DNA from 3 places in the Solibacillus ferritrahens genome. Region 3 is predicted to be linked to each of the others. Evidence: riboswitches for the same ligand, from Rfam matches in the RefSeq annotation. Region 3 holds a riboswitch; each other region holds the start of a gene.
The links. A riboswitch is a leader RNA that binds a small molecule or an ion and turns the genes downstream of it on or off. The one in region 3 is predicted to bind cobalamin.

Region 1 (4,292 bases), on a different contig from region 3:
TAGTATCACCAGGTCCTTTTAATCCATCCATACATTTAATTAACTTTTTATGAGCGTCACATACTGAAATCCTAGGCATTGGACCTTGGAGATCCCTGTCATGCGTTACACAACAACGGTCAATCGCATTGATTGGGGTTCCTCCACCAGCGTTATTATAAATGCCACACGATTTCCCGCAATGCTCGTAGCGTTGACCTTCAAAGTAACAACAAGAACCAGAACTGATACAGCTGGTTGGATCATACATTATTTCTGCTAAGAGTTCTTCGTGCTCCTCCGCTACTTCTGGAATCTTTACATAATCCTTATAGACATCATGCATTATCTCTACTGGTTGTTCTAAATTAAGTTCCCCATTTACATATTCCTTAGTGACAACTTTTGCACCGTTTTGCACCCAAACCTGCACCACTTCTGCTGTGTCTGTTTGACTTTCCGACTTCGCTTCATATTGTTTTAAGATTACCTGGGCCTTGTTACCAAAGCTCATTAGCTTATTGATTTCTATTACGGTACTTCCTTCATCTGAATGCGTAACCTTCACAATATCTGTATTTTCCGGCTCGCCCAGATTTAATTCGCTTAAAACGTCTGTAAACGCTGCTTTCGCAAAAACATCTTCATACTGTTCTTTTTCGTAACTCGGGATAAAACGTGAAAACTTATTCATTCCAGTCACCTCTATTAGTATTTTTTGTTAATTTTGGGAGTTGAAGCTCATGAGAGCAGTTTTTACTCTCTCATTGAAGCCTGCGTATGGCTTATTGTAAATCAAAGTAAACGGAACCCCTTGACCTTTCAGTTCCATCAACTCATCAAAATGCTTACGGTCAGAGACATCTTTCTCGGTATATTCAATATGGTTCCTTTTCAGAAAGTCCTTTAACTGGCCACTATACCCACAACGCGCTTGCGTATACACGGTTACGTCATTCATTTCTTCCCCCCCTTGTAATACAAAAGAGATGCATAACCCTGAATAATCAAACGAATAGTCAAATATTTTTACATCGCACGTATTCATTGAGAATACCGGCTCATCTATAAGATAAGCCGATATTATAATGGTTTTTTTCTAGTTACTCATAACCCCAGTACCGGTTACTCGGACATCATCCGTCGATTTCTCAAATCTTAGCCGATAAGCCGTACCAACCATATCTGTAAACTTTACCGTTTTCGTGCCGTTCCGTGGAAATGAAGCTGTTTTTACTGTAAACCACATACGCTGAGCTTGCGCCTGCAATTGAACAACGTATTCATCTGATCGACCACCTGAATTGTTAGCTTTCGAATTGAGCGTCAACGTAATTGTTTGGTCGTTACCCTTATCATTAAACGTCCGACTCTGCCCCACTAATGTCTCTTTAAAATCATAAGTAAGATTATAACTTGCCATATTCATTCTCCTTTTTTCTTATTATTGTGTTACTATTTAAGAAAGAGGGTCGAACAAGGCTTTTATCAAAATCCCAGCCAATTTATATGTATTTTAGTGGTAGAAACGGTGTGAGAGATGAGCAGCAAGCACTGTCAAAAAGTGAGGGACTATGAGGAATTAAAATTAATAATTAAAGAGTAAGTTGTGCAGAATGTTTAAAAAGAATTTATTATGCTATAAGTAGTCGACTGTCCATTAAAATGACAGTCGACTTGCTGAAATTATAATCAATTATTAGGATGGTGAATCATGAAAACTTCAAGAGGACGCGAACTATTAACAGACAGTCAACGAACAGAACTAATTCAAACCCTGAAAACGACTGGCTTTCAGGCAGGTTGGTCTTACACACATTTTAAAAGAATTTCCCATAGTGTTATCCAGTACATTGCCTAGCAAATCAATGTCCCAGCAGTAGCCATTCATTCTTATGGTCAAGGGGAGAATACATTATGGGATCACTTAAAAGAAATTACGAGTACATCCTCCATATGTTCATTTAAAAAGTTCAGCCATATTATTATTTGTTAATTTTATTAAGCGATATCATTAAAATTCTATTTCTCCCTTCAAATTTTGATAAAAAGCTGTAATAAGTCTCTCTTTTTGCGTTTTTTACTGAAAATTCTATATTTTTTATAACCGAGGTATACATTTATGATTCCTTTTATGCTATAGTTTGTACAATTACATAACGTGTAAGAAAAGGTACGCACATTGTTGTGCGTTTAAAAGGGAAGTTGGTGCGAATCCAACACTGTCCCGCAACTGTATTACGGAGCAACTCTTAAAAAGCCACTGTTAAATAACGGGAAGGTAAGAGACGCGTTGATGTTAAGTCAGGAGACCTGCCTTTTTCTAGTACACACCCGATACCTACGTGGAAATAGGTGGTGTTCTGTGCGAATAAAGCGTCAATTATAGACGTTTATTTTACTATGCATAGATAAGTCCTAAGCTGTTTCCAAGTCACATTGGAAACAGCTTTTTTATTTGGGATATGTAAATACATTGAGGAGGCTTATCAAATGAATATTGTTAGTAATGTTATCGGTTACCCTTATATTGGAGCTAACCGAGAATGGAAACAGACTTTAGAAAAATTTTGGAAAAAAGAGATAGAAGAAGATGTATTTGAAGAACAGCTAAAAATTATTCGCCTGAATCGCTTAAAACGTCAACAGGATTTAGGACTACAGTTAATTACTATCGGGGACTATACAAAATACGATCGTGTGTTGGATTTGGCGGTAATGTTTAACCTCATTCCTGAACGCTATAATATACTACAAAATGCCTCACCGTTAACTAAATACTATGCAATGGCACGTGGTACAGACGAAGTAATCGCAAGTGAAATGACGAAATGGTTTAATACAAACTACCATTACATTGTTCCGGAATATGAAAACCAGGAATTATTCTTAACAAATAACTACATCCTACAACAGTTTGAAGAAGCTAAGAATGAACTAGGCATCATTGGAAAACCAACACTTATCGGTCCCTATACTTTCGTTGATTTAGCAAAAGGTTATGACGAAAAAACCCGTGCAGCCTTCTTTTTAAAATTAATTCCGCTATACGCGGAAGTAATCCAACAACTTGTAGATGCTGGTGCTGATTGGATTCAAATCGAAGAACCTTCTTTCACAAAAAATCTTGAGGAAGAAGAGATTTTATTAATCGAAGAAGTGTATAAGCAGTTAACGGAAGCTGTACCTCAGGCAAATATATTGATACAGACTTATTTTGAGGCATTAACTTCATTTGAGCGCTTATGTAATTTACCTGTCGCAGGTATTGGCTTAGATTTCGTACACGGTAAGAAAGAAAATATGAAATCGCTTTTACAATATGGTTTCCCTAAGGATAAAACGTTAAGTATCGGAATAATTAACGGTCGGGATATATGGTCCGTTAACTTAGCAGAAGCTGTTTCTACAATAAGTACAGTTAAGCAACTAAGTGGTGTTAATGATTTATGGATTAGTTCTTCCTGCAGTCTACAGCACGTCCCTGTTACAAAAAAATCAGAACAAAATCTTCCGCATGAATTATACGATGCGCTTGCTTTTGCAGACGAAAAAATACGTGAAATTGCACATATAACAAATTACATTCAGCATGGAACGTGGAGTAAAGAAGGTATCGTCGCAGATAGCATTAAAGTGATTGAATCTTTGGCAACACACGCTATACGAAAAAATGAGCAAGTTAAAGCTTTAGTTGAAGGAATTAAGGATTCCGATTTCTCACGTTCTGTCCCATTTAAAGAACGCCAAGTACTGCAAAAGAAATCGTTAAAGCTTCCTGATTTCCCTACGACAACAATTGGGAGCTTTCCTCAATCTCAACTAGTAAAGAAAACACGTTCGGCATGGCGCAAGAAGGAAATTACAGACGAACAATACGATGCGTTTGTAAAGGAAGAAACGGCTCGTTGGATTCAAATTCAAGAAGAAATTGGGTTAGACGTATTAGTACATGGAGAATTTGAACGAACAGATATGGTGGAATATTTCGGAGAGCATTTGACTGGATTTGCCTTTACGAAAAATGCTTGGGTTGTTTCATACGGTTCCCGTTGCGTTAAACCACCAATCATATACGGTGATGTCGAATGGACACATCCAATGACCATTAAAGAGGTAGTGGAAGCGCAAAAACTTACTTCAAGATATGTAAAAGGCATGCTTACTGGACCTATCACTATTTTAAATTGGTCATTCGTTCGCGAGGACATTTCAAGAAAAGAAGTGGCATTCCAGCTAGGTTTAGCGATTCAGCAGGAAGTAAAGGCACTTGAAGATGCAGGCATAAAAATTATCCAAATTGATGAACCTGC
Region 2 (4,292 bases), on a different contig from region 3:
TATCATCGCATTCAGCTCACGGCGGTTGAACCATATAATACTCGTACCGATAATCATGAATGGTAAAACCATATTTACATATGACCAGCCGCGCATCGATACACTGCCAAGCAGCCAACCAATAATAGCTCTAAGCTCTTCCCCCGTTAAAGCAACCATTAATGAGATACATGAACCTAAAAACGAGCTAAATATAATTCCTGTTAAGATTAACGTTTCCATTTTCATAGAACGATCCACAAGTCGGGCAAATGATAATACTATGACCATTGTAAATGCGGCACCTGCCATACTAAATACAGGTAATGTAAATGCACCAAGAACAGGAATCGAGATACCTAAAAAAATCGTCATAACTGCTCCGACTGATGCACCTGATGAAATCCCTAGCGTATACGGATCGGCCAATGGATTTTTTAAGAGCCCCTGAAAAGCCGCACCTGCAATCGCAAGTGATGCACCAACAATTGCGGCTAAAATTACGCGTGGCATTCGAATTTTCCAAAGTATACTATAAGCAATCGGATCTGTCGCTTTATCCCACAATGTCGAAATCGGGATATTAACCGTTCCAAATGATACCCCAATCCACAAACTGCAAAGAAGCAATGCAATGGAAGCAATATAAGCATATATATACTTACTATTCTTTAAATACATCTGGATAAATTGCCTCACCTAGTGATTCAATACCTTCTACAATACGTGGACCTTGGCGACTCGTCGTATCCCCATCCACTACATGAACATTGCCATTTTTAATTGCATCCATTTCGGCATAGGCAGAATTATTTACGATGCTATCATAGTCATTTTCATATGTTACAATCACTTCGTCCGGATTACTGTCAACAAATTGCTCAGAGCTATACATCGGCCACCCAAGTTCTTGTACTGCATTTTCTACATTTAACACTTCTAGCATTTCATTAATAAATGTTTCCTGTCCTGCTGCATATAAGTCCGGCTCTGTGCCCACTACGATAAACACAGATTTTTCTTCTAAATCAGCCACTTTAACTTCAATGTCTTGAATTCCTTTTTGAATGGATGCAATCATCTCTGTTGCCTCAGCGGTTTTCCCTGTTAATTGCCCAATTTGTTCAATAGTCGTATATGTTTCTTCAAATGTTGTAGTATTTTTCACTACAAATACAGGAATACCCACTGATTCAAGTTGCGCAATACCTTCTTCGTTAAAGCTATAAAGACCTGATTCATGAGCTACTACTAGATCTGGCTGCAATGCAATCAATTGTTCCAAGTTAAATTCCATTCCACCGACTTTTTCTTTTGTCTGAGCTTCTTCCGGGTAATTATCATTATCGGATACTCCAATAATTTGTTCATTTAAGCCTAAGCCAAATAATATTTCTGTATTGGACGGAATGAGGGAAATAATGCGTTCAGGTGCTTTTTCCACTGTCACTTCTTTGTTTAAAGCATCAGTTACCGTTACAGGAAACTGCGCTTGTTCCTCAGCCGCTTTTGTCGATTGTTGTGCTGTATCTTTTTCAACTGCTGTTTCTTCTACTCCACATCCTGCAAGAAGCATAATGGAGAAGATTCCTGTTGAAGAAAGTCGTTGCCAAGTTTTCATATGTAATTAATTCCTCCTAAAATTGTTCTAACCTGTAATTTTACACAAAAATAAAAAGCCTCCTACAAAATAGGAAGCTTTATGTAAGCAAATAAATTCAAATAAAAAATTCATTTACCGCATCCTATCCGCGTAGGCATTAATTGGGCATTATAAAGGCAGGTCTCCTGGCTTATGCGTTAGCGTTTATGAGCTGCCTTCCCAAAAATTTCAGTGGCATATAGCTCAAAACTAGCAATTACAGTGGCGGGACCGCATCGGAGTTGAACCGATTTCCCTTTTACTTCTTACTTTAATTGGATATAGTAAGAACCTTTATAGTACATATTTAATTAATAATATTATTATAGCGGATATTTCATTTATTGTATGCAAAATCCGCCAAAGTTTCAGATAATTTGTTTTAATCTGATTGAAATCGGACCACGTGTGGTGTAATAAAAGAACAGGTTACTCTTTAGCTTTTAAATTGTTTTCAATTGCTGTCTCCGCTAAACGCTTTATCGTAATATCATCCATTGGCGGATTGTGTAAGCCTGCACGAACATCACGGTAATAGCGTTGAAGTGGGTTGGATCGTTGCAAGCTCTTTGCTCCGACTAAACGCATCGCTTTATCAACGACTTCAATCGCTGTATTTGTCACAACATGTTTGGCAATATTGATTTCATTTATAAGTGTCTTCTTTTTTGTTGGGTCATTGTATAACCCGGCTACTCCGTAAATGGTAAAGCGTGCGTTCGTCAATGCTAAATCCATTTCTCCAATCAGTGTTTGTATATTAGGCAGCTGGGCAATTGTCCCTTTAATACTATTCGGTGAATGGCTATTTGCAAAATCTACCGCATAATCCCTTGCAGCCTGTGCAATCCCTAAATAAGTCGCTGGGATGAGGAGCAACCAACCGTTCAACTTAAAGCCAGTTGTATAGTTTGGAATTTCCACTAAGTTCGTTTGATCAATGCGTACATTGTCCAGCACTAAATCATCGCTTCCTGTACCGCGCATCGACGCCACATCCCATGTATTTTCCACCGATACTCCTTGCACCGTTTTCGGAACAAGGAAAAATCCTAACTGGTCCTCGTCTTCGATCCAAGCTGATACTAAAAAGTAATCTAGATCGGGTGCACCGCTCGTATAGTTTTTACGCCCGGTAATTATATAATGGTTGCCATCACGTTTTGCCGATGTCGCCGGACGTCCGCCGCGCACTGGGCTCCCCATCGCAAACTCGCTTACCGCACGATTTACTGTTGCACCATTTGCGATTTCTCCTCCAAACCAGTCGAGCTTTTGTGGATTCCAGTAACGATTCTCAAAAATTTCGCCTACATTTTGAATTGTCCATGATACAGCTAGCCCCGTGCTACCGCAATAGCTTGCCAAAGTTTCATGAAGTAAGATCGCATCATATAATGTGAGGCCATCCCCACCGTATTCTTTTGGCAACGTTATTTTTGTATAACCGATTTCCCGCAGTTTCCGGAAATTTTCAAATGGAAATGTCGCTTGTTCATCTGTTTGTTGGGCGAGTTGTTTCACGCTCTCTGAAATTGTTTCGAGTTTTTCCAACCATTGTCGCTGCTCGTCTGTTTGAATAAATAATTCCTTGCTCATGAAAAGCACCACCTCGTGTTTGTTGTCATGCATCGTTATTTCGTTAAATTAATAGTACGTTTCAGAAATTTACAAGTCAATAGATATCCCTAGCTTCTTTGTAGGGATTCACTTACTTCATAGAGGTGGCATTGCAAGTCTAAAGTGGAACGATTGCGGGAGAAAGGAGAATATATTCAAGCTAATGAAAAAACACCCTATTTTCCGCATAAAGGAAATAGGGTGTTTTGAAATATAAATTACATTTTCTCAGGTGCACTTACTCCAATTAGTTTCAATGCATTGGCTAAAGTTGTTTTTACTGCTGTAATTAATGCTAAACGAGCTTCAGTTAGCTCTTTATTATCTTGGTTTAAAACTTTTTCTGCATTGTAGAAGCTATGGAATGCTGCTGCTAAGTCCTGGATATAGTTCGCGATACGGTGCGGTGTACGGTGTTTCGCTGCATCTGCCACGATTTGCGGGAATGCACCTACCTTTTTCAGAACATCTTCTTCTTTTTCTGCTACAAGTAAGTTCAGGTTTTCCAATGATGCTTCAAAACCTTGCTCGCTTGCTGCACGTAAAATTGATGAAATACGTGCATGTGCATACTGCGCATAATACACTGGGTTTTCATTCGATTGTGATACTGCTAAATCTAAATCGAAGTCCATGTGAGAATCTCCTGCAGTTTTCACGAAGAAATAACGTACTGCATCCAGACCTACTTCTTCCACTAACTCACGCATTGTTACAGCATTACCTGTACGCTTACTCATTTTGAATTTCTCGCCGTTCTTGTAAAGCTGAACCATTTGAATTACTTCGACTTCCAATGTTTCACGCTCATAGCCAAGTGCTTCAATAGCCGCTTTCATACGTGGGATATAGCCATGGTGGTCAGCACCCCAAATATTGATTAATTTATCAAATCCGCGACGTAATTTATCTTCATGGTAAGCAATATCCGGAGTTAAATATGTGAATGAACCATCGTTTTTAATTAACACTCGATCCTTGTCATCTCCAAATGTTGTTGAACGGAACCAAGTTGCTCCCTCTTCATCAAATACATGGCCATTTGATTTTA
Region 3 (4,292 bases):
AAATTTCAATTAATGCGCGTTTTAAATCGGGCTTCCAATATGTCCATGTATGATTGCCATCGAATTCATCATAAAAGGTCTCAATCCCATGGTTTATCAACAATTGGTGAAGTTCACGGTTTGGTGTCAGAAAATCTTTGACGGTATTATCTTTTAAAGTCACTTTATCTTCTTGTAGTCCGATAATATGGTACACCGAAAGAAAATTGATGTTGTTTGCACTGCGAACAGCTTGTAATACATATTCATCTACATAAGGCGATTGCAAAGCAGCTTTACCGAAAATATTTGGATAATGGATAGCAGTCATTAATGAAATCGTTGCAGCCATGGAATCTCCGATTAAAGCGCGCCCGCCACCTATTTGTGCCGTTGAGTACTCTTCGTCTAAGTAAGGCACAAGCTCATGCGCCAAAAATCGCATATATGCTTCAAATTGGTCGCCTGTTGGAGTATATTTTCGCTTACGATCCACATAATTTTTGTATGGGACACCGACGATAATTGTATTTTCGATAATATAGCCATCTATTAGTTCGTCCGCTAAACGTGGTATGCCACCAAGCTGGAAGTAATCTTTACCATCGGAAGCGATTAAGATGTTATATTCGTACAGTGGAGAATAGTTTGCTGGAATATAAATTAACAGCTCCAACTCCTCGTTTAATGCCTTGCTAAAAAAAGCAACGTCTTTTACTGTGCCTTTTTCCAAAGTTGTCACCCCTGTCTATTGATGTATTCAAAATTGTATCATAAAGAAAAATAAAGGTGTAATATAGAGGGTAGACAAGTGAATGGGCGCTTAATATAAATAAAGGTGAGGATATATTTATGCATAATAAAAGAATTCGTGTACATTCAGATGAAGTGACGAAAGCTACACATGACGCTCTAGAACGCCGCCATGTAACTATTGAAGATATTGCTGAAATCGTTTATACGATGCAATCCCCATATAATGAAGGTTTAACGATTGAACATTGTATTCAGTCGGTTGAACGTGTGCTAACTAAACGTGAAGTACAGCATGCGGTCTTAGTCGGAATAGAACTTGATGAACTAGCCGAAAAAAGGTTATTATCTGCGCCGCTTCAAGCTATAATTGAATCAGATGAAGGGTTGTTTGGGGTGGATGAAACACTGGCATTAGGTTCTGTATTTACTTATGGAAGCATTGCGGTGACAACATTCGGTCATTTAGATAAGCAAAAGATCGGTATTATTGAGAAGCTTGATACAAAGGCTGGGGAATCAGTTAATACATTTTTGGATGATTTAGTTGGAAGTATTGCGGCTTGTGCAGCATCACGCCTGGCACACCGTATGCGCGATTTAGAAGAAGAAGGCGGGACATTTGCAGATATTCCCCCGGTTGAATTAGGACCTGCACCAAAGTTGAACACGGAGATATAGAAAGGGTTTAAACGATAACAATGGAATTAAAAGATATTAAAACGCTCATTACGAGTGGAACAATCATTTTAGCAGTAGGGTTATATTTAGTATTCAGCGAACCGAAGCAAGAGACAGAGCAGACAGATTCACCGGCAATTACAGAGCAAAATAGTGCATATAACATTACACCTGAAATGGTAATGGACAAAACAGGGAAACAACTGGTTGATGTGAAGTTTTTAAATGCTAATGACGGAGATACATTCAATGTTGAAATTGATGGTAAAACAGAGCGAGTGCGCTTACTTATGATCGATACACCTGAAATGAACTATAATAAAGGCGAACCGATGCCATATGCTGAAGAAGCGAAGGCACGTACTACCGCGTTATTGGAAAAGGCGGATTCAGTTCAGCTATTGTTCGACAAAGGTCCAGAAACGGATAATTATGACCGGCTGTTAGCATACGCATTTGTTGATAATATCAGCTTGCATGAAGTTTTATTAAGTGAAGGCCTTGCTGCAGTGCGTTATGTAAATAAACCGAACGATACATTGGAAAAAGAGCTGCTGGAAATTCAACAACAGGCTGAACAGAAAAAACTCAATATTTGGGCCCACGACAATTACTTACAGCATGACGGATTTCATCCAGAAGAAGTGAGTAAGTAAATAGATTTCTCTTAAAAAAATTGACTATATGCAAATCGAGAAGGTTCGATTTGCATAAGTTTTTTTTTATTTACAGTGGAAACAATTTTTGAAAAATATATTTGTTCTCTCGAAATATTTTGAAGATTTGGAAGTGATATGGTACACTCATTGTTATGTGAATAAGGATTGCAGAATAAAGGTGCTCAATTTGAGCTTAAAAGGGAATTCGGTGAAAAACCGAAGCTGTTTCCGCAACTGTAAATGTAGACGACCACAGAGTATACCACTGTCGAATGAAGAAAAATGCTTCTAGTAGATGGGAAGGTTCTGAATGGGATACATGAGCCAGGAGACCTACCTTTATTTTATCGTATTAACTCTCTTCGGAAGCTAGGAGAACTTACGGCAAATAGACGGGCAGGTATATTTTATACCCTTTTTTTCTGTTGTTTACCGGTGTTTCTCTAAATGGAGAAGCACCGTTTTTTTGTTGTAGAGAGTTAAGAGCAAAAACATTCACTATAACAAAATAGGAGGTTTTTGTAAGTGAAAATTTATAAAAAGTGGTTAAGTATTGCGATTATATTCATATTGTCATTTTCGCTATTATCACCCGCTGCAATCGTGAAAGGGCAAGGATTTGAAGCAGAAGAATCAAATGCCACTTCTAGTACATACAACCATGATGAACAGAGTCTTCACCCTAATGATGAGACGTCAAAGAATGCACCTTCATTACCGACAACGAGTGACAGTGCGCAAATCAATTCCTCAAACTTATCTGAAGTTCTCCCTTCAGGCTATGTGACGGTATCAGTAGAAAAATTTACACTTGGACAAGGATATGCAATTGACCCCATCCAAGTTCCTTTTTATGAAGGGGAAATGGCAGGACAAGTAGTTGCCAGAGTACTTGGAAGTGGTAACTATAATAATGGTATGGATGAAGAAAATATCTCATACCTTGCGAATATTAAAGATGCAGAAAGCACTGTTAATATTCCGACATATATTCAGAAGGAAATTTTGAAAAGCGGTTCTACAATAGGAGCGAGAACTAACAGCGACTGGCTTGGACAGTTTGACTATACCGATATGTCAGGCTGGATGTATACTGCCAATCATAAATTGCCGGATGTAGGTATGAGTGAATATGAAGTTACAGACGGAAGTGTAATTCGGTTACAGTTTACAGTATACGGTTACGGTGGTGACCTTGGTTTTAGTTTTGAATTACCCTATATCGAAGTCGCTAACAAAGACAGGCTTACAGCAAAGGTTGCCGAAATTAATAGTAATCCGGATAAAGGAGTAATTTTAGCTAATCAAAGTGTAAAATCTGCCTACGACGCTGCTTATGAACAGTTAAAAGATATGGAAAGCAGTCAAACAAATATTGATGACGCTTTAAAACAATTAGAAGCTGCTCTTGAGGGGCAAGTAGATGTAATAATAACTGATAAAACTGTATTACAAACAGCAGTTAATACTGCTGAAGTAAATAAAGATTCAGTAAAAATAAGCTCTAATGGCAAAGATGTGGAACCTATAGAGTATTGGGTTACTCAAGCCGAGTTTGACGCTTATACAAATATCATTGTTTCTGCACAACAGCTTATTGCAGATCAAGCAGTAATTCAAGATACTATCGATGCTAAAGTTTTGGCACTAAATCAAGCAACAGATTCATTTAATGCAGTAAAAAAAGAAGGATTAAAAAATGCTGTACCTACAGTAAATGAAGTGAAATTCACTATTGCACCAAAGACCGTTACATTCAAGCTTTTTGATGCTAACAATCAGGAAGTAAATATCGGAACTGGTGTTGTAGGTACGTATAAAGTATATACAGCAAATTTACAAGCCGGTGATTACCGTTATGAAGGTTTTGACAGCAGCGAGAAAAGTGTTGGTGGTGGTAAACTAACTGTTACAACTGAACCAAAGCAGGAATATCAGTTCCGTCAGCTTAATTTTAAGGCAACCAACACAAACTGGAAAGTCGGAAATGACTATACCATTAAAGTAGGCCTGGATAGCTACGACGACACGTCATTAAAGTTTGGTGATGAACTGTCAAGTGGTCACATACCTGTATTAGGTCTCACAGGAAAAACATACTTTTACTCTTTTGAACCTATTTCAACACACAAGGAATACACAGCTCTAAAAAATAGTATTACAGTAACAATTGCAGGATCGGCACAATCAATTAGCGGGTCCATTCCTTTTTCAGGGAAT

Region 1: linked by a shared signal. The riboswitch ahead of metE (5-methyltetrahydropteroyltriglutamate--homocysteine S-methyltransferase) and the one ahead of SNE38_RS02355 (S-layer homology domain-containing protein) in region 3 are both predicted to bind cobalamin.
Region 2: linked by a shared signal. The riboswitch ahead of SNE38_RS05870 (ABC transporter substrate-binding protein) and the one ahead of SNE38_RS02355 (S-layer homology domain-containing protein) in region 3 are both predicted to bind cobalamin.

Annotation. Positions count from the first base shown of each region.
Region 1 covers NZ_JAXCLE010000032.1:3,419-7,710, forward strand. Annotated here, with positions in the region: gene SNE38_RS18360 (hypothetical protein) at 1-673, opposite strand, end outside; gene SNE38_RS18365 (glutaredoxin family protein) at 701-940, opposite strand; gene SNE38_RS18370 (hypothetical protein) at 1,079-1,402, opposite strand; gene SNE38_RS18375 (hypothetical protein) at 1,694-1,840, shown strand; cobalamin riboswitch at 2,134-2,314, shown strand; gene metE (5-methyltetrahydropteroyltriglutamate--homocysteine S-methyltransferase) at 2,473-4,292, shown strand, end outside.
Region 2 covers NZ_JAXCLE010000004.1:112,438-116,729, reverse strand. Annotated here, with positions in the region: gene SNE38_RS05875 (FecCD family ABC transporter permease) at 1-660, opposite strand, end outside; gene SNE38_RS05870 (ABC transporter substrate-binding protein) at 644-1,600, opposite strand; cobalamin riboswitch at 1,741-1,932, opposite strand; gene SNE38_RS05865 (acyl-CoA dehydrogenase family protein) at 2,051-3,220, opposite strand; gene argS (arginine--tRNA ligase) at 3,460-4,292, opposite strand, start outside.
Region 3 covers NZ_JAXCLE010000002.1:47,045-51,336, forward strand. Annotated here, with positions in the region: gene SNE38_RS02340 (alpha/beta hydrolase) at 1-712, opposite strand, end outside; gene SNE38_RS02345 (phosphatidylglycerophosphatase A family protein) at 832-1,413, shown strand; gene SNE38_RS02350 (thermonuclease family protein) at 1,434-2,069, shown strand; cobalamin riboswitch at 2,232-2,427, shown strand; gene SNE38_RS02355 (S-layer homology domain-containing protein) at 2,598-4,292, shown strand, end outside.